3 regions of the Synechococcus sp. PCC 6716 genome follow, and region 2 is predicted to be linked to each of the others. Evidence: riboswitches for the same ligand, from Rfam matches in the RefSeq annotation. Region 2 holds a riboswitch; each other region holds the start of a gene.
What was found. Region 2 has a riboswitch for cobalamin ahead of L5220_RS09135 (energy-coupling factor ABC transporter permease). Riboswitches for the same ligand answer to the same signal wherever they lie in the genome.
Positions count from the first base shown of each region.

Region 1 (4,432 bases), on a different contig from region 2:
AGGCAATCTCTTGGCCGTGGCTTTCAGCGAGGAGGGCTTCCGCGTAGGGGCGATCGCCAAACAGGTGCTCCCTTAGCTGCGCAGCGGTGCCACTGACGCTATGGCTTAGATGTTCGTAGGCAGCTAGGTCTTGAATCAGGCGAAATAGAGTCGGTACATCGGCAGGGGCAGCCGCACGAATCTGGAATGCTAAGGACAAGGCAGAGACTCCGTCTATCCGGTGGGGTAGTTCATGATAAGGCAGAAGCGACGGCAGAGTTAGGTATATTTGGCACATCAGAGCGAATCTGGCCATCGCGAAAGTGAATGATGCGTCGCGTAATACTAGCTACGTCTGGCTCATGGGTAACCATGACAACCGTCATCCCAGCAGCATTCAACTGACTAAAAATATTAAGGATTTCAATAGTTGTTTGACTATCAAGGGCACCCGTTGGCTCATCAGCTAACAGCAACAATGGCTGATTGACAATGGCACGGGCGATCGCCACACGTTGCTGTTGTCCCCCAGATAGTTGATTTGGGCGGTTATGTAAGCGGTGCCCCAGTCCTACCTTTTCCAGCGCCACAATCGCTCGCTCCCGTCGTTCTTTGGGGGGAACTTGGGCATAGATCATCGGCAGCATCACATTTTCCAGCGCTGTCAGTTGCCCCAACAAATGGAACTGCTGAAACACAAAGCCAATTTTGGCATTACGGATATGCGCCAATTCATCATCCGTGAGCCGCGAGACATCTTGACCATCCAGGAAATACTTACCAAAGGTGGGTCGATCCAAGCAGCCGATAATGTTCATCATCGTGGATTTGCCAGACCCTGAGGCCCCCATAATGGCAGCGTATTCTCCGTGCTGGATTTGGAGGTCAATGCCATTGAGCGCACGCACTTCTGTTTCACCTTGACCATAGATTTTCTGTAAATGCTCAAGACAAATCAGAGGAGGTGTGCTCATGAGCCGGTTGAATTGAATGCAACTATTACAAATTGTAGCGGGACTCCTTGGCCTAGTTACCGATGCATCAACTCACCCTTTCACGGGGGCAGTTTTGAGCACAGCGCTTATACGCATCACCAGTTGATAAATGCCATAGGCGATCCAAGGCCCCACTACCGCCATTGACACGGCATTGGCACCCAAGGTTGTAAGGCCGCCATGCGCTAGCAGTAAAGCCTGAAATAGCAAGACCAAGCCACCCAACACCGACATCACCCCTGGCCCAAATAACACGGCTCCCAAACCTGTGCCGGTTGGGTGAGAACAACTGCCTGTCACTGAGGGAATTTTTAAGGCAGAGAGAACAAAAGTGAATGCGCCTGCTAAAGCCAGTAATAGTTTGGCTTCAGGATGCTGACGGGTGATGTGAGTGAGCGATCGCAGCCCCCAGAACAGAAATGGCAGATACACGATCCACCAGAAAACAGCCCAGCCAACCGGCAGAAACCCTTCCATAATATGCATGGCATACACAGGCGTGGGCGATCCAAGAATTAAATAACAGCTCAGCCCCGCCATCATCACAAGGCTGAACCATTGATGGTTTTTCCTGTTCATCTGTACCTCGCAGACTTCTCAATCAAAACAAGCTGTCACATTCGGCGGGCATCCTGACTTAAAGAGATAAATCTCTTATCACAGTTGCGGGACAGCGGCAGATTTACACTGCTCTTTCCCCCTTACGTCTGGTGGCTGTTCCCCACCAAAACCGAGTTCCTCAATAATACAACCGATTCTCAAACACACGCCTTGACTTAAGGCATTCCCACCATTCAGCAAAAGATTACAGTCTCATCCCTTGCTATTTCACCATAGATAAGAACCAATCAGAAGTCGATGATCTTATCTGCCGCCAAAATCAAACTGGGGATATCCTGATTCTCTTTTGCCAATTGAGCGCCTGATCGCAAGTTGCTTTCTGTTATCCCTGCAGCTTCTGCACAAGCTGGACAGACCATCACCTTGCCCCCTGCTGCCACAAATTCATCATATAGTTGGGCGAGTGTCATCGGACTACTGCCCCAAAGCAAATTCAAGGGTTGATTTTTGGGGTCTATCGGACTTGGTATGCTAATGTAACATGCTATACCAAATCTGAGATATGCAGCTACTTCTAACTGATCTACTAAACCTACCTAGAATTGAGGTTGAAGATTATACCGATGTTGCAGGAGAATTGATTCTTATAGTGGAAGCAAAGACAACCGAGGCGATTTGCCCACGTTGCCAACAAAAAAGTTTCATTTACACCAGAATCATTGGTATCTAGTGCGAGATTTAAGCATCAGTGGACGAACCGTATTTCTTAAGATCAATCGTCGCCAGTTTAAGAGTCGAACTTGTGGTAAGCCATTCAGTGAAACGCTCGATTTCATCGGCAATCGTCGCAAGCAAACGGATCGATTTGCTCAGTCAATCGTGCAACAGGTTTTGCACAGCAACATTCATAATGTTGCAATTTCAAATGGTCTCACTGATGAAGAAGTATGGTCAATAGTACAGTATGTCAGTCAAAAAACTCCACGTCGATCAGTCAAAAAACTCCACGTCGATGTGAGTTCAGTAAAACGATTAGGTATAGATGAGATTTCCTTACGTAAAGGACAAGGAGATTACATAGTCGTCTTGGTCGATTTAGAGCGGTGAATTCCCCTTGCCCCTTCTCGCAAGCAGGAAGATGTGAGGCAAGTGCTTGAGGTATGGGGAGCAGCAGTACTCAATCAAATTATTGAGGTGAGTATTGATCTGTCTGGAAACTATAAAAGTTTGGTTCATAAACTCCTACCTAATGCTACGGTGGTTGCCGACCGATTTCATGTTATGAAGATTGTGAATCAGGAATTGGATAAGGCTCGACAAAGTATTTGTAAAGCGAATGAACAGACGGTAAATGAAGTCAAGAAAGCCCAGATTGCAGCCGCGCTCAAACAAAGTAAATATGCGTTACTCAAGCCGGAGGAAAATCTAACTCAGAAGTAAAAAGCAAAACTGGAAGAAATTCGAGAAGTAGTGCCAAGTCTGGCTCGAATGCATCAGGAGAAGGAATCGCTTAGAGCCATCTTTGAGCCAGCAAAAGATTGGGAAGATGGAACGTTTCAATTGCTCGATTGGTTAGCTCAAGCTCAGGATTCTTTTCAAGAGAGCGTAAGAACAATTTGTCGGTGGTTTGGTGAAGTCACCACCTATTTTGATAATCACACAAATAGTGGTGTTGTTGAAGGTATTAACAATAAATTGAAGCTGATCAAGCGGTCAGGTTATGGGTTCAGGAACTTTGACAATTTTCAGTTACGTTGCTTAATTTGCTGGCATTTAGCTATTGATTAAGCATAACTCGGACGATAGAGCCGCCTTCGCTACAAAATTCCAGTTTCCGCAACCAACCTTAACCTTCAGCTATCAAGCGGGAAGTCCTGCGCTCTACCTGTAGCTCACTTTCCGAAGGCTAACGTGACCATCGGGATGAAAGCGTGTTCATCAAGGGGTTCAATGCCGCGCAGATGAACAAACTCTTATGGCACTAGTCGGGTGCAGTCTAGTTCTCACGGTCACCAACGGTGCCTGCTCGGACTGGGGGGCACCGTTGTTCGCTTAGGTGGTTAACACGGCCAAGCGTCAGGGCATGTCTGCCGTTGATGCTATTTCCCGTGCCCTAGCCCCTCAGCAGAGCGATTGGCTACTGGGCTGATAGGTATTGCTGCAGGGCTTGGCGGGTTAAGGCGGCCACCGACACTCCCTTTGCTGCTGCCAATGCTTTTAGTTGCTGATACTGCTCTGCCTGTACGTCCACGCGATAGCGTTTGCGCTGGGTTGCAGGGGGGGTATAGCTTGCGGCAAACTGGCGCAGTGCCTCAAAGCCGACCCGATGGCAAAAATCCCCAAAGGACTCGCCACTGTGGCGGCGATCGCGGTAATAGACAAGTAACGGCTCAAGGGTGGCCTCCAGTTCCGTAATGGGCAACCGCTCGATATAAACTTGAGCCAAGCGAGTTTGGTGAGGGCTGCCCCCCAGCCATGTTTGATACGTTCCCGGCACAATCCCCACAAAGCCTAGTTCAGCTAAGTAGGGGCGAGCGCAGCCGTTCGGGCACCCCGTCATCCGGATCACAAAATGCTCATCCTCTAACCCAAGACGATCCATGAGGCGACGAATCCGCTCTAAAACCCCCGGAATGGCACGCTCGGATTCGGTAATGGCCAAGCCGCAGGTGGGGAGTGCTGGGCAAGCCATACTGTAGCGCTCTAGGGAATCAATAGCGCTAACATCAGGAATCCCATGCTGCTGCAAAATCAGTTGAATGGCATCTTGCTGATCGGGAGCCACATCACAGATCAGCACGTTCTGGTGGGGGGTGACCCGCAACGGCACATTAAACTCTTTGACGATTTTTTTCAGAGCTGCTTTGAGCTTGAAGCTACCACGATCAAGGATGCGA
Region 1 is NZ_JAKLTU010000006.1:16,132-20,563, reverse strand. Features, by position in the region: gene L5220_RS05210 (GNAT family N-acetyltransferase) at 1-199, opposite strand, end outside; gene L5220_RS05205 (ABC transporter ATP-binding protein) at 231-953, opposite strand; gene L5220_RS05200 (energy-coupling factor ABC transporter permease) at 1,026-1,553, opposite strand; cobalamin riboswitch at 1,580-1,724, opposite strand; gene L5220_RS05195 (DsrE family protein) at 1,823-2,005, opposite strand; gene L5220_RS05190 (helix-turn-helix domain-containing protein) at 2,265-2,642, shown strand; partial or broken gene L5220_RS05185 (ISL3 family transposase) at 2,643-3,323, shown strand; gene sir (sulfite reductase, ferredoxin dependent) at 3,673-4,432, opposite strand, start outside.
Region 1: linked by a shared signal. The riboswitch ahead of L5220_RS05200 (energy-coupling factor ABC transporter permease) and the one ahead of L5220_RS09135 (energy-coupling factor ABC transporter permease) in region 2 are both predicted to bind cobalamin.

Region 2 (14,245 bases):
AAGGGATCCCCTTGGGTTTGGTCGAGAAACCGTAGCTTGGCGGCCAACCCCAGTTGCAGGTTGCCGCTGTAATTAAGGTTTTCAATGAGGGTTTCACCGCGTTCAAATTGCTCAATCGCCACGGCAAACTGGGCATCGTAGGCTAATCCAACGCCAACGTTAACGCCTGTGCCCACGGTGCCTGTATTCCCTTTGAAGCGGAACATCCCGGGATCGAGGGTGCTAGCGGAGGTAAGGGTAATGCCATCTAGAATCAGTTGGCGATCGCGATCGCTCAGCGGCTGCCGTGGCCCACGCCGAAAACTCGCAAGGAACGGTGGCGCAAAGTCAGGCCCAATATTAGGCGTGTAACTCAACCCTGCCATCACCCCCACTTGATCGGCACCCGGCAGGAAGGCCAAGGTGCGAGTTGCTGGCGTTATGCCAAAAGCATTGGTGGCCGCAAGATCAAGACTAACCGACGGGTTAACCAAGAGGCGGAACCCGGCGCTCCACACCGGCAAGTTAACAATGGCACCGTTACTACTGCGCACGGCATTCCCCCCCGGCCCCACCGGCATATTCAGGTCAGCAAAGAGGTTAAAGCGGGGATGGGGTTGCCAACTCAGCCCCGTAGCGAAGTTAAAATTCGTACCGTAGAAGTCAGCACCGTTGTTAATTGTGTCGGGAAAATAGGTGAGATTGGGGGTAAAGTGCCACTGCAATTGAGGGTTAAGGGTATAGGTGATCGGGGCTTGGAGGGAGGCTGCCACCGTCCATGTGCCCACAACGTCTGCCCCAGGGACAAAGAGGAAATTGTCAGACCGCACTCGCACTGCTTCAACAGAGCCAGCAAGGGCAACGGCCACAGTGTCATTGCGATAAACCTGATACTTGAGTCCGCCAGCAATGGCTCCCAACTGGACATTGGGTTGCAGTCCATTGACAAGGCGGCCTAGGGGGTCATCAAAATAATTGCCGCTAATACTCAGTTGCAAGCGGTCATTAAACGCATAGTCTATGGAGCCAAAAAAGGTTTGCAGACCACCGCCGCCTCCAGCAACCTTTGGATCGTAATTTCGAATCCCGCCCCGCAATTCTGCCGTCTGCTCCAAGAGAATATTGGCGGTTTCTAAGTTAAACAGCCGCGTGGGGGGGCGCATCAAGGGAGGAATCCGGAAGGCAGGCTCTTCGACAACGACTAGGGCTGGTGTGGGTTCCTCGGCAACGGGGGGCAAGATAGGTTGGGCTAACTCTTCAGGGGTTGGCTGCTGCCATGTCCGCTCTGTCGGAAGCGGAGGGGTGGTCTGCCATTGAGGGGTGGTGGCTGGGGTAGGTGCAACCTCAAAGGTCGGATTGGTGCTAGGAGGCACTTCAATCTGCCATTGTGGCGCATTCGGCTGTGCCACGGCGGCAACAGGCACTAAGAAAGCTGTACCAAGGCCGATCGCCAGTGTCCATTTACGACTCATGGAACGTTACTCACACCACCATCTTTCCCAGTTAAACCGATCGCCCTCTACTCTGGCAATGTTCAGGGGTACTATTCCCATTCAATAGTGCCCGGTGGCTTTGAGGTAATGTCGTAAACAACGCGATTAACCCCCGGCACTTCGTTAACAATGCGGTTAGAAATGCGCTCTAGTAGATCGTAGGGGGTGCGCGCCCAATCGGCGGTCATGCCATCTTCGCTGGAGACAAACCGCAGCACAATCGGGTAGGCATAGGTGCGCTGATCTCCCATCACTCCAACGGTGCGAATGGGCAAGAGCACGGCAAAAGCTTGCCAAAAGTCATGGTACATCTGGGCGCGGTTCACTTCTTGGCGCACGATCAGGTCAGCATCCCGCAAAATGTCCAAGCGTTCCGGCGTGACTTCTCCCAGAATGCGAATGGCGAGGCCAGGCCCTGGGAAGGGATGTCGCCGCACAATTTCGTCCGGTAAGCCTAGGGAGCGACCCACTTGGCGCACTTCGTCTTTGAAGAGTTTGCGCAACGGCTCCACCAGCTTAAATCGCAGATTTTCGGGCAGGCCACCGACATTATGATGACTCTTAATTTTAACGGCTACCCGCTCGCCAGTTTGGGGATCAATATTGGTGTTGGCAGACTCAATAACATCGGGGTAAAGCGTTCCTTGAGCCAAGTAATCAAAGGGACCTAGGCGTCGGGATTCTTCTTCAAAGACGCGGATAAACTCATGGCCAATGCGTTTGCGCTTTTCCTCGGGGTCGGTGACACCCCGTAGCTGTGCCAAGAAGCGATCGCGGGCATTCACGTACTCTACCTTGATATGAAACTGCTCCTGAAAGAGTTTTAGGAGCCGCTCCGGTTCCCCTTTGCGCATGAAGCCTTGGTCAATAAACATACAGGTGAGTTGATCACCAATGGCACGGTGCAACAAAAAGGCCAAGGTAGAGGAATCAACACCGCCGGAGAGTGCCAGCAACACCCGTTTGTCGCCTACTTTAGCGCGCACTTCACGGATCGCTTCTTCCACAAATGCTGCGGTGGTCCAGGTGGGTTCGCAGTCACAGATGTGATAGACAAAGTTGCGAATTAGGGCAATGCCCCCGATGGAATGCACCACCTCAGGATGAAACTGCACCCCGTAAAGCTTGCGCTCTGGGTGGGCGATCGCCGCCATGGGAGTATTCTGGGTGTGGGCCAACCGGCGGAAGCCCGGCGGCAATTTAGAGACACTATCGCCGTGGCTCATCCACATGATGGTGTCTTGCTCAACATTAGTCAGCAGATCGGTGGGGTCATCGATGCTTAATGCTGCTTTACCGTACTCGCCCGCCGTTGCTCGCTCGACAGTGCCTCCCAACTGCTGCACCATCAACTGCATGCCGTAGCACACCCCCAAAATGGGAATCCCTAGCTCCCAAATAGCGGGGTCACACTGCGGCGCGTGGTCATCGTAAACCGAGTTTGGCCCCCCAGAAAGGATAATCCCCTTCGGGGCAAGCTGTGCCAGCTGATCCGCACTGGTGCGATAGGAGATGACCTCAGAGTAAACGTGGGTTTCCCGAATCCGCCGCGCAATGAGTTCCGAGTATTGAGAGCCAAAGTCAAGGATGACAATGAGTTGTCGTTGCAGATCCTGTTCCTCGGCTGGGGGGGTGGCAAGGGGGGAAGTAGCGGGCTGAGTCAATGTAACAATCCTTAAAATCCCATCAACGCCTAGATGCGTCTCTCTACTAATACAAATCTTAGCGGATTGTCCGATACATAATCGTGGCAGATAGTGGCAGGGGGTACCAGCGGGGCGATCGCGTTACCGTTTTACGCCTAGTTTTAGTGGTCTTCAAAACTGATTAGGCGGCAGCATAATAGCGAACTAAACGATGGCGATCGCTCTCCGTTACTTGGGAGTTGTCCTCAGAAATCAGGGCGGCTGCGGGGCTAACTTGCGGAACCCATTCCTTTTTGCGGACTACTTAAGTACCTAAGTATAAATACTGGATTTGTGATCCATCCCGTACACTAGAAACATCAATTGAGTCCACCAGTCCTAGGGACTGTCGCAGGTTGTGGGAGTTAACGTTGTGGCACGAGGCGTTAAACAGGTCAAGCGAGTGAATCCGGCTCCGGCGGCTCGAGGGGCAAAGGCAGTGGCGCTGCACACTAAGGCGCGATCGCGGCGATCGCCATGGCGAGTGTTGGGTTGGATGGCGGCCTTTGGTACGGTGTCTTTAATTTCGGCCTTTGCGGGAATGAGTGTTGTCTTACTGTCGCCTTTTCAAGCAGAGCAGGGAGGCGATACGCAGGCCTCTTTTTTTGAGGTGATGGCTCGCAGCTTGCAAGGGAAGATGAGTCGGCCTATCAATTTATTGGTGCTAGGGGTTGACAAGGTTTTGGGGGCACCGGAAGGCTCGCCAGAAAGTTTCCGTGGCCGCACCGATACTATTTTGCTGGCGCGGTTTAACCCTGATGACAACACCATCACAGTGTTGAGTATTCCTCGGGACAGTCGCGTTGACATTCCGGGCTATGGGGTTGATAAAATCAATGCGGCCAATGTCTATGGTGATGTCCCCCTAGTTGCCAAGGTGGTGAGTCAAACCCTGAACTACACTCCGGTTGATCGCTACATTCGCATTGGCCCGGGAGCGTTTCGTGCCCTTGTGGATTTGGTGGGGGGCGTAGAGGTCAATGTTCCCAAGCGGATGTATTACAGTGATCACACCCAAAAACTCTACATTGATCTTTACCCTGGATTACAAACCCTCAACGGTGAGCAGGCTGAGGGCTTTGTACGGTTTCGCTACGATGACCTCGGTGACATTGGCCGGGCACAACGCCAGCAAATGTTGATCAAGGCGCTGCAAACGAAACTAGCGAATCCAGTCATGTTGACGCGGCTCCCCCAACTCCACGAGGTTCTCCAGAAACACGTAGATACCGATTTGACCTTTGGCGAACTGATGGCGATCGCCCAATTTAGCCTGCGCACGGATCCTGAGAATCTGCGCATGATTCTCTTGCCCGGGCGGTTTAGTGGTGATGGGTACGATGCCAGCTACTGGCTCCTTGACTACGACGGGATCGATCGCATCGTTGAGACTCACTTTGCAGCGCGATCGCCCTCAGTGGCAGCCGACCCCACTTGGAGTGAAAGTGGTTCGGTACGCATTGCCTTGCAAAATGCCTCGGGGAGTCCCGATGCGGCTCAAGATATGGCGGACTTTCTATACCATCATGGCTACAGCAATGTCATCATTAGCGATGACTGGCACCAAGAAGCCGCCGCAACCGAAGTCTTGGCGCAGCAAGGAGATTTGGGTGCAGCTCAAATGGTGCGCTCTGTATTGGGGGTTGGGCGGGTGTCGGCCAACTCGACTGGGGTGATTTCGTCGGATGTAACGGTGCGCATTGGCCGCGATTGGGTTGACATCCTGCATTGAGGCGCAAACGCTTCCAAGGGTAACCGAGCAGTCCTGACCTATAATAGCGCTAATCGGTTTCTGTGGGGAGCAGCCACAGAACGCAAGGGGGAAAGTCCGGTGCAAGTCCGGCGCTGTCCCGCAACTGTGATGACGGTTTTTGGCCGCTCTGAGTCAGGATGCCCGCCGAGGATTGTTGCATATCTGCGAGGTACAGATGAATGAAAGTCAGGCAATGGAAGCGGCTCCCTCTGCTGGGGGCGATCGCCCTGCTGGTGATGTATATGGTGATTGCCAGCCCGAGGGCGGCAGTGGCAATGCACATCAGTGAAGGGTTTTTACCCGTTGGCTGGGCGCTGGGCTGGTGGTTAGGGTTCTTGCCATTTTTGGGATGGGGACTCTGGTCACTGCGGCAACAGGTGAAGACACAGCCCGAGTCCACCCTACTACTCGCATTGGCGGGTGCCTATGCATTTGTTTTATCGTCGTTAAAACTTCCCTCGGTCACCGGTAGCTCGTCCCACCCGACGGGAATTGCCCTAGGAACGGTTCTTTTTCGGCCACCGATCATGACGGTGTTGGCCACGTTGGTCTTGCTGTTTCAGGCGTTGCTCATTGCCCACGGTGGCTTGACCACCTTGGGTGCCAACGGCTTTTCCATGGCAGTGGTCGGGCCATGGGTGGCATGGGGCTGCTATAACGGCATCTTGCGTCTGACCGGAAAGCCGGCGATCGCCCTGTTTACTGCTGCGTTTGCCGCTAATGTCATTACCTATGCCCTCACCGCATGGCAGTTAGCCCTAGCCTTTCCCGATAGTGTTGGCGGGGTGGCAGCCGCGTTTGGCAAATTTGCCGCCGTGTTTGCCATCACCCAAATTCCCCTTGCCATTAGTGAGGGTCTATTGACGGTTTTAGTCTGGAACTGGCTCACCACTTACTGCGCAGCAGAATTACGCACCCTTAATCTGTTACAGGAGCGTGGTCACCATGGTTAACTCGAAAGCGAAGCAGGTTTGGCTGCTGCTTGGTGCCGTTGTGCTCCTTGGGGCAGCACCGCTGCTGTTTGTTAACGCCGAGTTTGAAGGTGCCGACGCCCAAGCGGAAGACCTCATTACCGACATTGCACCCGATTATACTCCTTGGGCTACGCCGGTGTTTGAACCCCAGAGTGCGGAGGTTGAGTCACTACTCTTTGTCCTGCAAGCCAGTCTGGGGGCGGGGGTGATTGGCTTTGTGGTGGGGCAATACACCGAGCGCCACCGCCAAAAACGTCTTCAAATTCGCCGGGAGAAGTAACGGTAGCGTGCTGCATGCACCATCACCTTGACTCCTACGCCTACCGGAATGGGCTACGGCACATACCGCCCGAGCAGAAGCTCCTTTTTGCGATCGCCCTGCTCCTGTTTACGTTTTTTGCCCATCCTCTCAGTCAAGGGCTGTTGTGGCTCTGGCTCAGTGTCTGGGTTGTTGGCTATGCTCGCATCCCGTGGCGGGTTTATGCTGCGGTGCTCGGGGCGATCGCCCTATTTTGGGTGTTGAGCCTGCCCAGCCTGTTAGTGCAGGTGGCACCCACAAGCTTAGTGACGACAACAACAGAGCCACTGCTGGGACGCCTCAGTGTTGGTGGATGGTCGGTCTTTATTCCGCAGGCACAGGTCACTCAAGCCCTTGGGGTGGGGCTGCGCACCTTGGTGGCCAGTAGCTGTTTGGTCTTTATCCTTTTCACGACCCCCTTTCCAGAACTGCTAGGGGTACTTGAGCGGCGCTCAGTCCCCTCCTTTCTGCTGGATATTTTGATGCTCATGTATCGCTATATTTTTATTCTGCTGGACACAGCCGTCAGCCTCCAGCTCGCACAGCGGGCACGGGGGGGGTATCAACGGCGATCGCGCTGGCTCTATAGCCTCAGCCTGTTGGCAGCACAACTGTTTCGGCAGTCCTTACAGCGCTACCAAGGCACAAACCTTGCACTCCTGAGTCGCGGGTTTACGGGACAGTTTCGGGTGTGGCGATCGCCGCCCTACGCATACTCCCAGCGGTATGCTGTGGAAGCAGGACTTGGCGGTGGCCTGCTGCTGCTAGTCAATCGTATCCTTGGTTGAGACCATGTCTGTACCGCTGCTGGAGTTTCGCCACGTTTGGTTTCGCTACCCCAACACCCTAACACCGGTGTTGCAAGACTGCTCGGTGGCGCTTGGTGCTGGTCGGAAAACCGCCCTACTGGGTCTGAATGGCTCTGGCAAATCCACCCTCTTTTACGTGGCGGCAGGACTCTACCGCTGCGATCGCGGTGAGGTGTACTGGCAAGGACAGCGACTCGTGCATCAACCCGCAGCATTGCGGCAATGGCGGCAGCGAGTGGGGCTAGGGTTTCAAGACCCAGAGCAACAATTGGTGGCCGCCACCGTGGCGGAGGATATTTCCTACGGTTTGTGCAATTTAGACCTACCCACCCCTGAAATTGAAGCCCGCCTTGAGCAAACCCTGCGGGAATTTGAGCTACTGGAGTTAGCTGATTGTCCGCTGCACCACCTGAGCTTGGGACAAAAGCGCCGCGTCGCACTGGCGGGGGTGATGGCCTTAGCCCCCCCCCTGCTCCTCCTTGACGAACCAACGACCTATTTAGATCACACCCAAACGGAGCACCTTAGGGCGGTGCTGGATCGCATCCATGCCGCTGGCACCACCATCGTGATTGCAACCCACGACCTTGACTTTGCCTACTGCTGGGCCGATTGGATTATTATTCTTGCCGACGGCCACGTTGTTGTCAGCGATTGCTCCGATGTGGTCTTTGATCAATGGCAGACGCAGGCTAGCAGCCAATGCCTTGGCATCCCCACCCTCTTAAACCTCTGGTTGAGCCTCCCTCCCTCGTGGCGCCGCCAGCGCCAGCCCCCTCGCACCGTTGCTGAGTTTAGCCACGCCCTAGGGGATCTGTTTCGTGACCTCTTGGGTCACCGGTAGTGTCTGCCGCCAATTTTTGCAAACAGGGTAAGAAATGATAGGCTATACCATGGGCAATATTATAATGTACGCTCCACCTCATCCATAATCACAGTATCGTTTCTTAGCGGTATCAGGCAGAACTTTTATGGCCACAGTCATGGTTGTTGATGACAGTCCTACCCTCCGGGCAATGATTGTCGAAATTATGAAGGAACAACGCTACGAGGTTATTGAAGCTGAGGACGGCCTAGAAGCTCAAGAAAAAATCAAAGCGCAATGCCCGGATCTCATCATTCTCGACGTGGTCATGCCCCGCATGAATGGTTATGAACTGTGCCGTTGGGTGAAGGGGGAGCCAGCCTCGCAGAATGTGCCAGTGATTATGTGCACGACGAAAAGCGAAGACTTTGATATTCACTGGGGAAAAAAGCAAGGGGTCGATGCCTACATTACCAAGCCCTTTGACCCCGCTCAACTCATTGCAACGGTCAAAAAGCTTCTTCCCTAGCTGGCGGGCGCAGTTGGCTCTGAATTTCGCTTTTGAGACGGCTCAGGAGATGCCGTTGATCGAGTTGGCCTAAAATTTTCTGGACGACGGTTTTCGGCCCTGCCCCTCCCCAACCAGCGCCATTGGCAAAATAGGTTTTCGCCACTTGCCCCATCGTATAGGATGAGACCCCGGCAATACTGGCTTGAGTGATGGCCACCGCAAGGTAAGGCCCTAGGGCAAGCCCACCGCTGACGGGCGCCGCTAGCCCCAATGTCCCCTTAAGAGCACTGAGGCCAAGGTTGGCCGCAAAATCCCCCAAACTAATGCCGCCCATGGCCAACGCAATGGTTTGCAGCAGGTCTTTGGCACCCGCCTCTGTCATCTCAATGTCGTAGAGGCGTGAGAGCAGTTGAATGGTTGTTACGTCAATGACGGCACTGCTGACCATATCTAGCACCGTCACCGGATTGAGGGCGATCGCCAAGGACTTGGCCACTGCCCCTTTCCAAATGAGTTGGTTAGCCTCCTGCTCCCGCAGTGTGAGTTTATAGTGTGCTAACTCCTGACTGATTTGGTTGGCAAATAGCATCGAGTTTAGGGCAATCAGCGCCTTACCTTCGCGCGCCAACACCTCCAAGATTTTCACTTTCAGAGGCTCAATCTGGGGTGCGCCCACCGTCATGGTCACCTGCACCCGGCCTTGGGCATCCTGCTGCACGTGGGGCACTAGGGGCGCCGCCGCCACCATTACAATTTCCTCAGGTGAGAGGAGTGCTTTAACTCGCTCATCGCGAAGTTTGGCATAGATAGCTTGGCGATCAACCTCTGGATACTGATCCACCTTGTTAAACACCAACAGCATGGGCTTACTGGCGGCGCGCAGTTGACTGAGGCTCTCGTACTCCAGCCGCGTCAGGTCTCCGGCCACCACAAAGAGGATCAAATCCGCCTGTTGTGCCACCTGCCGAGCTAGCGCTTCCCGTTCGGCACCGTTGACCTCATCCAGCCCGGGGGTGTCAATGAGGCGAATGGGCGATCGCCTGTGTCCTTCAGGGTCAGACACCTGCCACAGTGCTGCTGCCTGTTGTTGGGTCACGCCGTGGATGGGGCCTGTAGCAAAGACCGGCTCTCCCAGCAGGGCATTGAGAAGCGATGATTTACCGCGCCCCACTAGGCCAAAGACAGCAATGTGCACCACACCGTAGTGGAGTTTGTCCAGCATATCTTCTAACTGGGCGATCGCTCCGGCAAGGGGTGAGGTTTCACCGGCAGTGGCGCTACAATCCGCCAGCAGTTGTTCTAAGGCCGTTTTTGCTGCCTCGTAGGTGAGGTCATGTTGATAGTTATTTAGGTCATCAAGCACCGCTTGCAGGTCGTGGAGGAGGTCAGGTGTGGCAGCAACAGGGTGCGATCGCGTCATGGCAGCAGGAGCACCGGTATTTTATGCCTTTTATTGTATCGGCATTGTATCTGCTAGGGGTCTTTGCTGCTGCCGCTTTGCCATCCGGGATGCCTAGGCAATAACGCTGATCTGAGATCCTTGATCGCCTTTGGTCACTTCAATGCGGGTTTGAAAGGCTTCCTTGAGGGCGGGCACGTGGGTAATGGCCAAAATACACTGAAACTCAGGGGCGATCGCGTTGAGGGCAGCAATGAGGCGTTCGCAGCCTTGGGCATCTTGGGTGCCGAAGCCTTCATCAATAATTAAAAACTGGACATCACTACCGGAGCGTTGTGCTAATAGGCGTGCTAAGGCCAGTCGTAGGGCAAAGTTGATCCGAAACGCTTCACCGCCGGAATAGCTTTCGTAGGGGCGGGTGCCTTGGCAGTCGGCGATCAGAATATCAAGGGTTTCAATGGGTTTACGGTCACCACTGCCCCGCTGACGACTGCGCTGGGTAATAAACTGGATATGCAGTTGGTGGTTGCTGAGCCGCCCCAAGATGGCATTGGTTTCCGCCTCAAGGTGGGGCAGCACCGTTTCAATGAGCATGGCTGGAATGCCATTTTTCCCCATGGCCTGAGCCAGTTCACTGTACACACGGAAGTGGTGGCGCAGCTGCTCAAGGTGCTGCTGACCCTGCTGGTGTTCCTTGGCCAGCCGCGTCAGTTGTTCTAGCTCAGCTGTTAGTTTACCGTGAGCGGCCAAATCCGCTTCCAAGTGGTGCTGCTGCTGGGTAAGCTGCTGTTGGAGGTGCTCAAGGGTGGCGGCTTGGGCAGCCATGGCGGTGCAGGATTGCGCTAGCTGTTGCAGTTGGTGCTGAATACTGTCTCGTTGGGCTCTTTGCAGGGCAAGGGTTTGCTCTAGTTCCTGTTGTTTTTGGTCGAGTTCGGGCAGGCGCGATCGCCCCCGCTGTAGTTCCTGATAGGCCTCTAGCTGGGGTTGCAACGCCCTTAAGGCAGCTTGTAGCTCAGCATGCGCCTTGGGGTCATAGGCGAGGGCGGCAAGTTGCTCATCGAGGGCGCGCAGGGCGATCGCCGCCTCTGAGTCGTGCAGAAGGGTTACCAACTCGTGCTGTAGCTGTTGCTGCTGGGCTTCTAGGGGAGGGAGTTGCTGCTGAAGTTGACGATACTGCCGTTTGGCGTGACGCAGTTCCTGCTGTTTAGCGTCAGCCCAGCGCCATTGTTCCACCTGCGCGCGGGCGATCGCCACATTTTTCTCGTCGTAGTTCAGGCTGGCCAAGTGCGCCTCAATCTCCTCTAGTTCCCTTAGGCTCTCCTGCCCCCATGTCTTTGTTTGCAGGAGCGCATCGAGTTCCTCCAGTTCCGTGGCTAGGGCAGTGAGTTGCGAGCCAAGATCAGTGGTGGACTGTATCTGCTGTTGGAGGTACCCCCGCTGCTCAAATAACTGCGTGAGTTCTGAGACTTCATACCCCACCGCCAGATACTCGCGGCGCAAGACTTGAATTTCCCGCTCGGAGACCGCTAGCTGCTCACGAATAACCCACACTTGATTGAGCAGGTCTTCTTTTTCGGCGGTATTGCGGCGTAGCACCTGCTGATAGTGCTCCTCGTCAAGGGGTTGCTGACAGAGCGGACAGACGGCTCCCGGTTGGCCAAGACGGTCGAGGGACTCATCAAGGTGACCAATTTGGCGCTCGTAGTCCCGTTGGCGTGCTTGCAATTGCTCCATAAACTGACGGCGTTCAAGCCCCTTTTGCCGCAGGTGCTCCTGATAGATGCGTTTCTTTTCAAGGGTCTCAATTTGCGCCGTAATCACCGACACCGCCTGCTCAAGCTCGGGTTGGCGATTTAATTGCGCCTGTAGGTGGTGCCATCGCTGCTGGAGTTCCTCACGGCGGCTCCTGAGATGCTCATAGTGCTGTTGCCGCTGGGTCTCAAGCTGATGCTTGGCGCGCAGAAGGGGGAAGACCTGTTGTTGCAGTTCCTCTAGTTCCTGTAGCTGGGCACGAGCCTGCTGGAGCTGCTCTAGGGCACTGAGGATGTCCGGCTCCTTGGCGATGAGGGTGGCTAGGTGCTGGCTCTGTTCTTGGATCAGGTGAATTTGGGTATCCACTTTGTGCAGCCTATGCAGTAAGTCCTGACGCTGCGCCTCTAAAATTGCCTGCTGGCGATCGCGCTCGTGGCGCAGCCGTTGGTAGTCACTAAAGCGCTGTTGTAGAGCACTCTCTTGCGCTGTGAGATCCTGCCATTGGCACGCCGCTACCTCAAGTTCCGCTGCTCGCTCCAGTAAGTTGGCGATCGCCTGCCGTTGCTGGATTAAGGCATTGCACTGTTGTTCGAGGTGCTCAATGGTGGTGGCAAGGGTATGCTGCTGCTGCACAAGATTATGGTACTCCTGCTGCCGGAGTTGTTGGGCATGGTAGGCGGCCTGCTGCTCTTGCAGAACCCGCTGCTGCTGATGCAAGTGCTGCCGCTGCTGGGCAATGCGCGCTGTTAAGTGTTGGTGTTGCACCTGAAGGTGAGCCTGCGCCGCCAATTGAGTGGCCTCAGCGCTCAGGCGTTGTTCAAGCAGGGTGATTTGTGCTTTGTACTCCCGGGCGCGATCGCGGGCAGCCTCTGCTAATGGCTCGTATTGCTCTAAGCCCAACAGCGCAGCCAATAGTTGCTTGCGCTCACTGGGACGCTTCGCCATAAATTCATCAGCACGGCCTTGACGCAGATAGGCAGAGTTGACAAAGGTTGGATAGTCAAGGCGCAGAATTTGAATGATTTTCTCTTGGGTGGCTCGCAGCGATCGCTGGGTCAGGGAACTGTAGCCCACCGCTGTTTGTACCTGAAGCTCTAGGACAGTACCCTGTTGACGGCGGCGAACCCGCACAACGCGATAGCCTTGGCCTTGCACCGTAAACTCAAAATCAACGTAGGCTTCAGCTTCACCGTAGTAGATGACATCATCCTCACGGCTGGCGCGACTTTGCCCCCACAGTGCCCAAGCAATGGCCTCTAATAAAGAGGATTTGCCCGCCCCATTGGCACCACAAATACAGGCAAGGTGTAACCCCCGAAAGGGGAGCATTGCCTGACGATAACTTAAAAAATTACGGAGAATTAATTGCTGCGGAATCATTTCAACATCAGCATTTCGGCCGGGAAAGTTAACCTGTTCCCTGTGAAAGACGTGGCGTGGTTCTATGTCCAAATCATATCTCAAGGGAAAGACAGACCTTCTTTATAGAAACCGGAGGGTTCGGGAACCGGATAAAACCTTGCTCGTTCACGACGGGAATACAGAACGGTTCCCGCGCCTACGGCAGTAGGGAGAGTCAGCCTTGACATTCTTCGATATACCGTTTCACTGTCTGGGCTGAAACGTTCCCGGTAGTACCCCAATAATAACTGTGTGCCCAGAGTTGGGATTTTTCATGCAGGTTTTTGAGATGTGGAAATTCCATTCTGAGCCGTCTTGAACTGTACCCTTTCATGATGTTCGCCGCCTGAGAAGCTAGCACTTCTCATACGGTTGCTATTTCCGTAAATAGGCCTCTATAATAACTGCATACCATCTTAACCCAATGATGTTTTTAGCCGTCCAAAAAGATGTTTTTCAACCTGACAAGCAGCTTGCTCAGTTGCTTACTGAGTTAGCGCGTCTTGCCAACAATCTCTACAACCAAGGCGTGTATGAGTCTCGGCAATACTTCTTTGAGCAAGGACGGAAACCGTTCAAGGTTCTGAAGTATGTCAACCTCTACGCAAAACTGAAGGAGAGTGAAAACGGGAAGCTGTTACATTCTCAGGCTGCACAGCAAGTGTTGAAATCTGTGAATGAGGCGTTCAAAAGCTTCAAATCCCTCTCAAAACTGTTCAAACTGGGGCAGTTCGACCATGAACCAAAATTGCCGCGATACCGCACCAAAGGCGGGTTGTATCGGGTCGTATTCACGGGGCAATCCCTGAAAGTAGAGAAAGGCTTGATTCGAGTTCCTTTGGGCAACGGTGGAAAAACTGCATTTGGAAGAGATGCGTTCTACATCCCGATACCAGAACGATTAAAGGATGTGCAGATCCGAGAACTGCGATTCATTCCGGCGAATGGGCAGTGGGTTGTTGAGTATGTTCACTTCACGATGGGCAAGACTGCTCAATGCTGCAAATTGTGTCCTGAGAACGTTTTAGCGCTTGACCCAGGACTGAATAACCTCTTGACCGGCGTGACAAATACTGGACTTGCCTTTGTGCTGGATGGTAGAGGGTTGAAATCTCGAAATCTGGTTCAATAAGCAGGTTGCCAAATTCAAATCGATTCTGACTCATGGCAAGTCATCCATGAAGGGCGCGACCTCGAAGCGAATCCAACTTAATACCCATAAGCGAAATTGCTACGTGCGAGACTACATCAACAAAGCAGCACGGTGGGTCGTCAACTTCTGCTTGGAAAACGACATCGATACGATCATCTACGGTCGAAACAACGGGCAGAAAGATGAAATCAATTTGGGTGCAAAAACGAATCAGGAGTTCGTGCAAATTCCGC
Region 2 is NZ_JAKLTU010000018.1:29,419-43,663, forward strand. Features, by position in the region: gene L5220_RS09120 (hypothetical protein) at 1-1,451, opposite strand, end outside; gene guaA (glutamine-hydrolyzing GMP synthase) at 1,523-3,136, opposite strand; gene L5220_RS09130 (LCP family protein) at 3,531-4,889, shown strand; cobalamin riboswitch at 4,927-5,073, shown strand; gene L5220_RS09135 (energy-coupling factor ABC transporter permease) at 5,090-5,863, shown strand; gene L5220_RS09140 (energy-coupling factor ABC transporter substrate-binding protein) at 5,856-6,164, shown strand; gene cbiQ (cobalt ECF transporter T component CbiQ) at 6,179-6,970, shown strand; gene L5220_RS09150 (energy-coupling factor ABC transporter ATP-binding protein) at 6,975-7,835, shown strand; gene L5220_RS09155 (response regulator transcription factor) at 7,963-8,325, shown strand; gene L5220_RS09160 (DUF697 domain-containing protein) at 8,306-9,727, opposite strand; gene L5220_RS09165 (AAA family ATPase) at 9,821-12,838, opposite strand; gene tnpA (IS200/IS605 family transposase) at 13,035-13,220, opposite strand; gene L5220_RS09175 (RNA-guided endonuclease InsQ/TnpB family protein) at 13,284-13,991, shown strand; gene L5220_RS09180 (IS200/IS605 family accessory protein TnpB-related protein) at 14,038-14,245, shown strand, end outside.

Region 3 (4,432 bases), on a different contig from region 2:
TCCATCGATTCAGGGACTTCACTCATGGACACCTCCTCTGGGTGTTTAAATCAGGCTGAAATTCTGCCCAGCGTCGTCGCACTTGCTCATAACAGTTAGCTGGGGAAATCGCCAGGTTTTGCAGCAGGTTGATATCTACGGCACCGTCACCAGTGACCAGCACCACGATCGCCTGAGCTGGGTCATAGGTGGCGATCGACTCCAACAAAGCCTGCACCGCTGTTTTCTCTAGTTCCAGTGCTTGCATATAGGTGCAAGATTGGAACTGAGGAATGAATGCCTGATGGAACGTCACAGTATCAATGCGCCAGTCGATAGTAGGAGGGATAGCATCCACGACATCGCAGACAACCATGCCCCGTCCCTGGTTTGCGTAACCGAGCCATGCCGTGTATCCGATGGTCAAAAGATTGTGCTGAATAAAGCGGTTCTGCCAGTAGCCAAAGTTGCCTCGCCAGAGATCATTCGTTGGACGCATTGATTTCCTCCCGAATGATTTTTGCGGCTTCTACCATGTTTTTCAGCGATGGAATCACTTCCTCCCAGCGCCGTGTTTTTAACCCGCAATCAGGGTTGACCCAAATCTGTTCGATCGGTAGATTGGCAATCCCGGTTTTTATCTGCTGAACCATCTGGTCAGTGCTAGGAATGGCTGGACTATGGACATCGTAAACGCCGTTACCGACTTGATGTTGGTAGCCTGCATCCGTAATTTCAAATAGGGTCTCATTGTTGCTGCGGCTATTCTCGATCGACAACACATCCGCATCCAGATGCTCAATGTGCTGAATAATGTCGCCAAACTCGGAGTAGCACATGTGGGTGTGAATTTGAGTTTCGGGCTTGGCAACTCCTGCCGCCAAACGGAACGCATCGACCGCCCAAGACAGATACTCATTCCAGCGTTCTGGCTTCAGGGGCAATCCTTCCCTTAGAGCGGGTTCATCAATTTGCACTATCTTCGCCCCAGCCGCTTCTAAATCTGCCACTTCTTCCCGCAGTGCCAACGCAATCTGCATTGCCTGTTCACTGCGAGGAATATCCGTGCGGGTAAACGACCAGTTAATCATCGTCACGGGTCCAGTCAGCATCCCCTTCACAATTTTATCGGTGAGGGATTGCGCCACCTTGAACTCTCGAATAGTCATAGGTTGGGTTCGGATAACATCTCCGTAAATAATTGGTGGACGCACACAGCGACTGCCATAGCTTTGCACCCAACCGTGTTCGGTAAAGGCAAATCCAGAGAGCTGTTGTCCAAAGAATTCCACCATGTCAGTGCGTTCAAACTCGCCATGTACCAACACATCTAGCCCAGCTTCCTCTTGAATTTGAATGCACTTGGCAATCTCTGCATCGATCGCCGCCTCGTATTCGGCTTGAGTGATTTCACCCCGTTTTAGCTTGACTCGGAGTTGCCGTACCTCTGAGGTTTGTGGAAATGAGCCAATGGTTGTGGTCGGAAAGGGCGGCAGCGTTGGCTGGAGTTTTTTGCGTTGCTCATAGGGCATCGCGCGCTCCAAATGACTGACAGTCAGGTTGCGGAGCCGATCTTGTACTTCTGAATTTACAGGGCTGAACTGCTCAAAGGCTTGCCAGTGGGTTTGCACGACTGCTAATCGATCGCTCAGATCATTACCGTCAAGCGTTTGAGCCAAGAGCACCACCTCATCCAGCTTTTGTTCCGCAAAACTCAACACATTTCGCAGGGGTTCCGCCAGTTTTGTTTCTCGCGTCGCATCATAGGGAACAAATTGCAGGGATGATGAAGGATGCAACCGAATATTTGGCGTAATGCCATAAATGGTTTCTAGTGTTGATAACACTGATTCAGGACGAATTTTCCAGATATTTCGCGCATTCACAATCCCCACACCCAACTGTTTATCGGCTGGAAATCCGTGCTGCTGCAATAAGTCAAGATTGCGTCCACGGGTGAAGTCTAAACTGATGCCAGCAACAGGTAACTTCATCACCCACGGATACGTGGCTCCCAAATCATCAAAGTAGGTGACGAGGTGAATAGGTAAACCCATTCGATGGAGCGAATCATAGGTTGACTGATACAGTTCCTTAAAGTTGTTAGCATCTCCTAGAACCAAAGCGGGTTCATGGATTTGTACTTCAACCACACCCAGATTTTTCAGTTCACTGAGTAAGACGAGATAGCGATCGAGCAGATAGGAAACCGCTTGCTCTAGGTTTAACGCCAGACGACTAAGCCGTACCAAGGTGAGGGGGCCTAGTACAATGGGAACTGCCCGTTCACCCAAGAAAATTTGGGCACGATGCACTGTTTCTAGAAAATCGCTAAAATCTGTTGGTTGTACAATCGGGTCAATTTCGGGCACCAAGTAGTGATAGTTGGTATCAAACCACTTGGTCATTTCTAGTGCTGGAATGCCACCTTTGCCCCGTGCCATTGCAAAGTATTGGTCGAGTCCCGACAGATGACGAAAGCGATCGGGAATCAACCCTAGGCGAATACTCCAATCCAGCACGTGGTCGTAAAGGGTGGAGTCACCAACACCGATGCGATCAATTCCTGCTTCCAGTTGCACCTTCCAGTTTTCAAATTCAACCTCGCGCATCGTTTGCAGCAACGTTCCGATGTCAGACTTATCGTTCCAAAAGGTTTCCAATGCCTTTTTAAGCTCACGATTTTTACCAATGCGAGGATATCCCAGCGTTGCAGTTTGAATGGTCATTGTTGTAGCGTCCTAAGTTCTGTAAATAAGCAAACAAGGAGTACCACCTCCCAATTGGGAGGTAGCCCACGAACAAAAAGACAGAGCGAGAGATCTAACCTTAAATTGCTAGTACAGAGAGTGGCTACCCTTGATCAAGTAGCCTCACCACACAAAAACCTCACGCCCAGCCTACAGAGTTAGCTAAGAACGCTACAACCTTAAAATGTCAATAGAAATCCAGTCGCAAAAGCTTGAAGTTTGCGTCATCCGTACCTCGCAGATGTTTGTGTAACGGGTTTACAACTCGGCGGGCATTCTGACTCAGAGAGTTGCGCCTCTCCTCACAGCTGCGGGACAGCGCCGGATTTGCACCGGACTTTCCCCCTTGCGTCTGATGGCTGATCCCCATCAGAACCGAGCAAGTAGCCTAATAATAACACAATAGGTAAGGTACTATGACACATTCTGAATTTCAAGTCTAGGTGACATACTCCCGCCACTCAACCTTGTTGAGTAAACACAACTTCGGTTAGAGTGCAGGCTTCTCGCTTCGTCGAGGAGCCATTGCAAGAACTCTCTGCAAGCAGACACGGAATGCCCTACCGCGTAGTTGTATTAGATTCCGGAAACGCCGTTTTATATAACCAATTCTGTTTTATCATTGCCAGTCTGCGACTGGCGCGGGGGGGCTGTATCCCGTCACTGACCACCTCTCGACAGTACAGTGCGGGGCTTATCTACCCCCGAACCCCCTCAGCTAAGTTAGCGAACCGCTTATAGCAGTGTGCCTTGGTACTGCATAGGAAGTAGATCAACTGCAGGGGTAGTATCGCTTGCGAAGAACGGCTTCAGTTTTCACCCACTTCACTATATAATGAGAGTGATTTTCATTTTTATAGGTAGTGTGCTGCTAGAACAGTATGTCACCCGTCTCTCACCCCTTGCCTGCCTCCCTTGAGCGAATTATCCAGCGGTTCCAACAGATTTCGGAACCGAAGCGGCGCTATGAGTACTTGCTTTGCTTTGCTAAGCGCTTGCCGCCATTTCCCGATGAGCAAAAGGTGGTAGCCCATCGGGTTCCTGGTTGTGTTTCTCAAGTCTATGTGACTGCGAGTTTGGAGCAGGGAAAGGTGATCTTTCAGGGAGATTCCGACTCTCAACTAACCAAGGGACTAGTGGGGCTGTTAGTTGAAGGATTGAACGGGTTGGCTCCCGCAGAAATTATCCAGTTAACACCCGATTTCATTCAGCAAACCGGACTGGATGTCAGCCTGACTCCGTCTCGTGCCAATGGTTTTTACAATATTTTTCAAACGATGCAACAGAAAGCACTGGTCTATCATCTGTCTGTGACTTACTTGCGAACTTAAAACTGCGACATCTCAACGAAGAAGCAAGCTGCCCGCACTATCAGAAGTTAAGTTCAGAGATACATCAAAGCCGACCTGTTTTAATTCGGATTGATTTTCTCAGTCAATTGATCAACAGGTTTTGCACAGCGACATTCATAATGTTGCAATTTCACATGGTCTCACTGATGAAGAAGTATGGTCAATGGTACAGTATGTCAGTAAAAAAAAAACTCCACGTCGATGTGAGTTCAGTAAAACGATTAGGTATAGATGAGATTTCCTTACGTAAAGGACAAGGAGATTACATAGTTGTTTTGGTCGATTTAGAGCGGTGAATTCCCCTTGCCTTTGCCCCTTCTCGCAAGCAGGAAGATGTGAGGCAAGTGCTTG
Region 3 is NZ_JAKLTU010000012.1:16,361-20,792, forward strand. Features, by position in the region: gene L5220_RS07850 (hypothetical protein) at 1-26, opposite strand, end outside; gene L5220_RS07855 (hypothetical protein) at 23-478, opposite strand; gene metE (5-methyltetrahydropteroyltriglutamate--homocysteine S-methyltransferase) at 462-2,708, opposite strand; cobalamin riboswitch at 2,980-3,124, opposite strand; gene L5220_RS07865 (SufE family protein) at 3,611-4,060, shown strand; partial or broken gene L5220_RS07870 (ISL3 family transposase) at 4,378-4,432, shown strand, end outside.
Region 3: linked by a shared signal. The riboswitch ahead of metE (5-methyltetrahydropteroyltriglutamate--homocysteine S-methyltransferase) and the one ahead of L5220_RS09135 (energy-coupling factor ABC transporter permease) in region 2 are both predicted to bind cobalamin.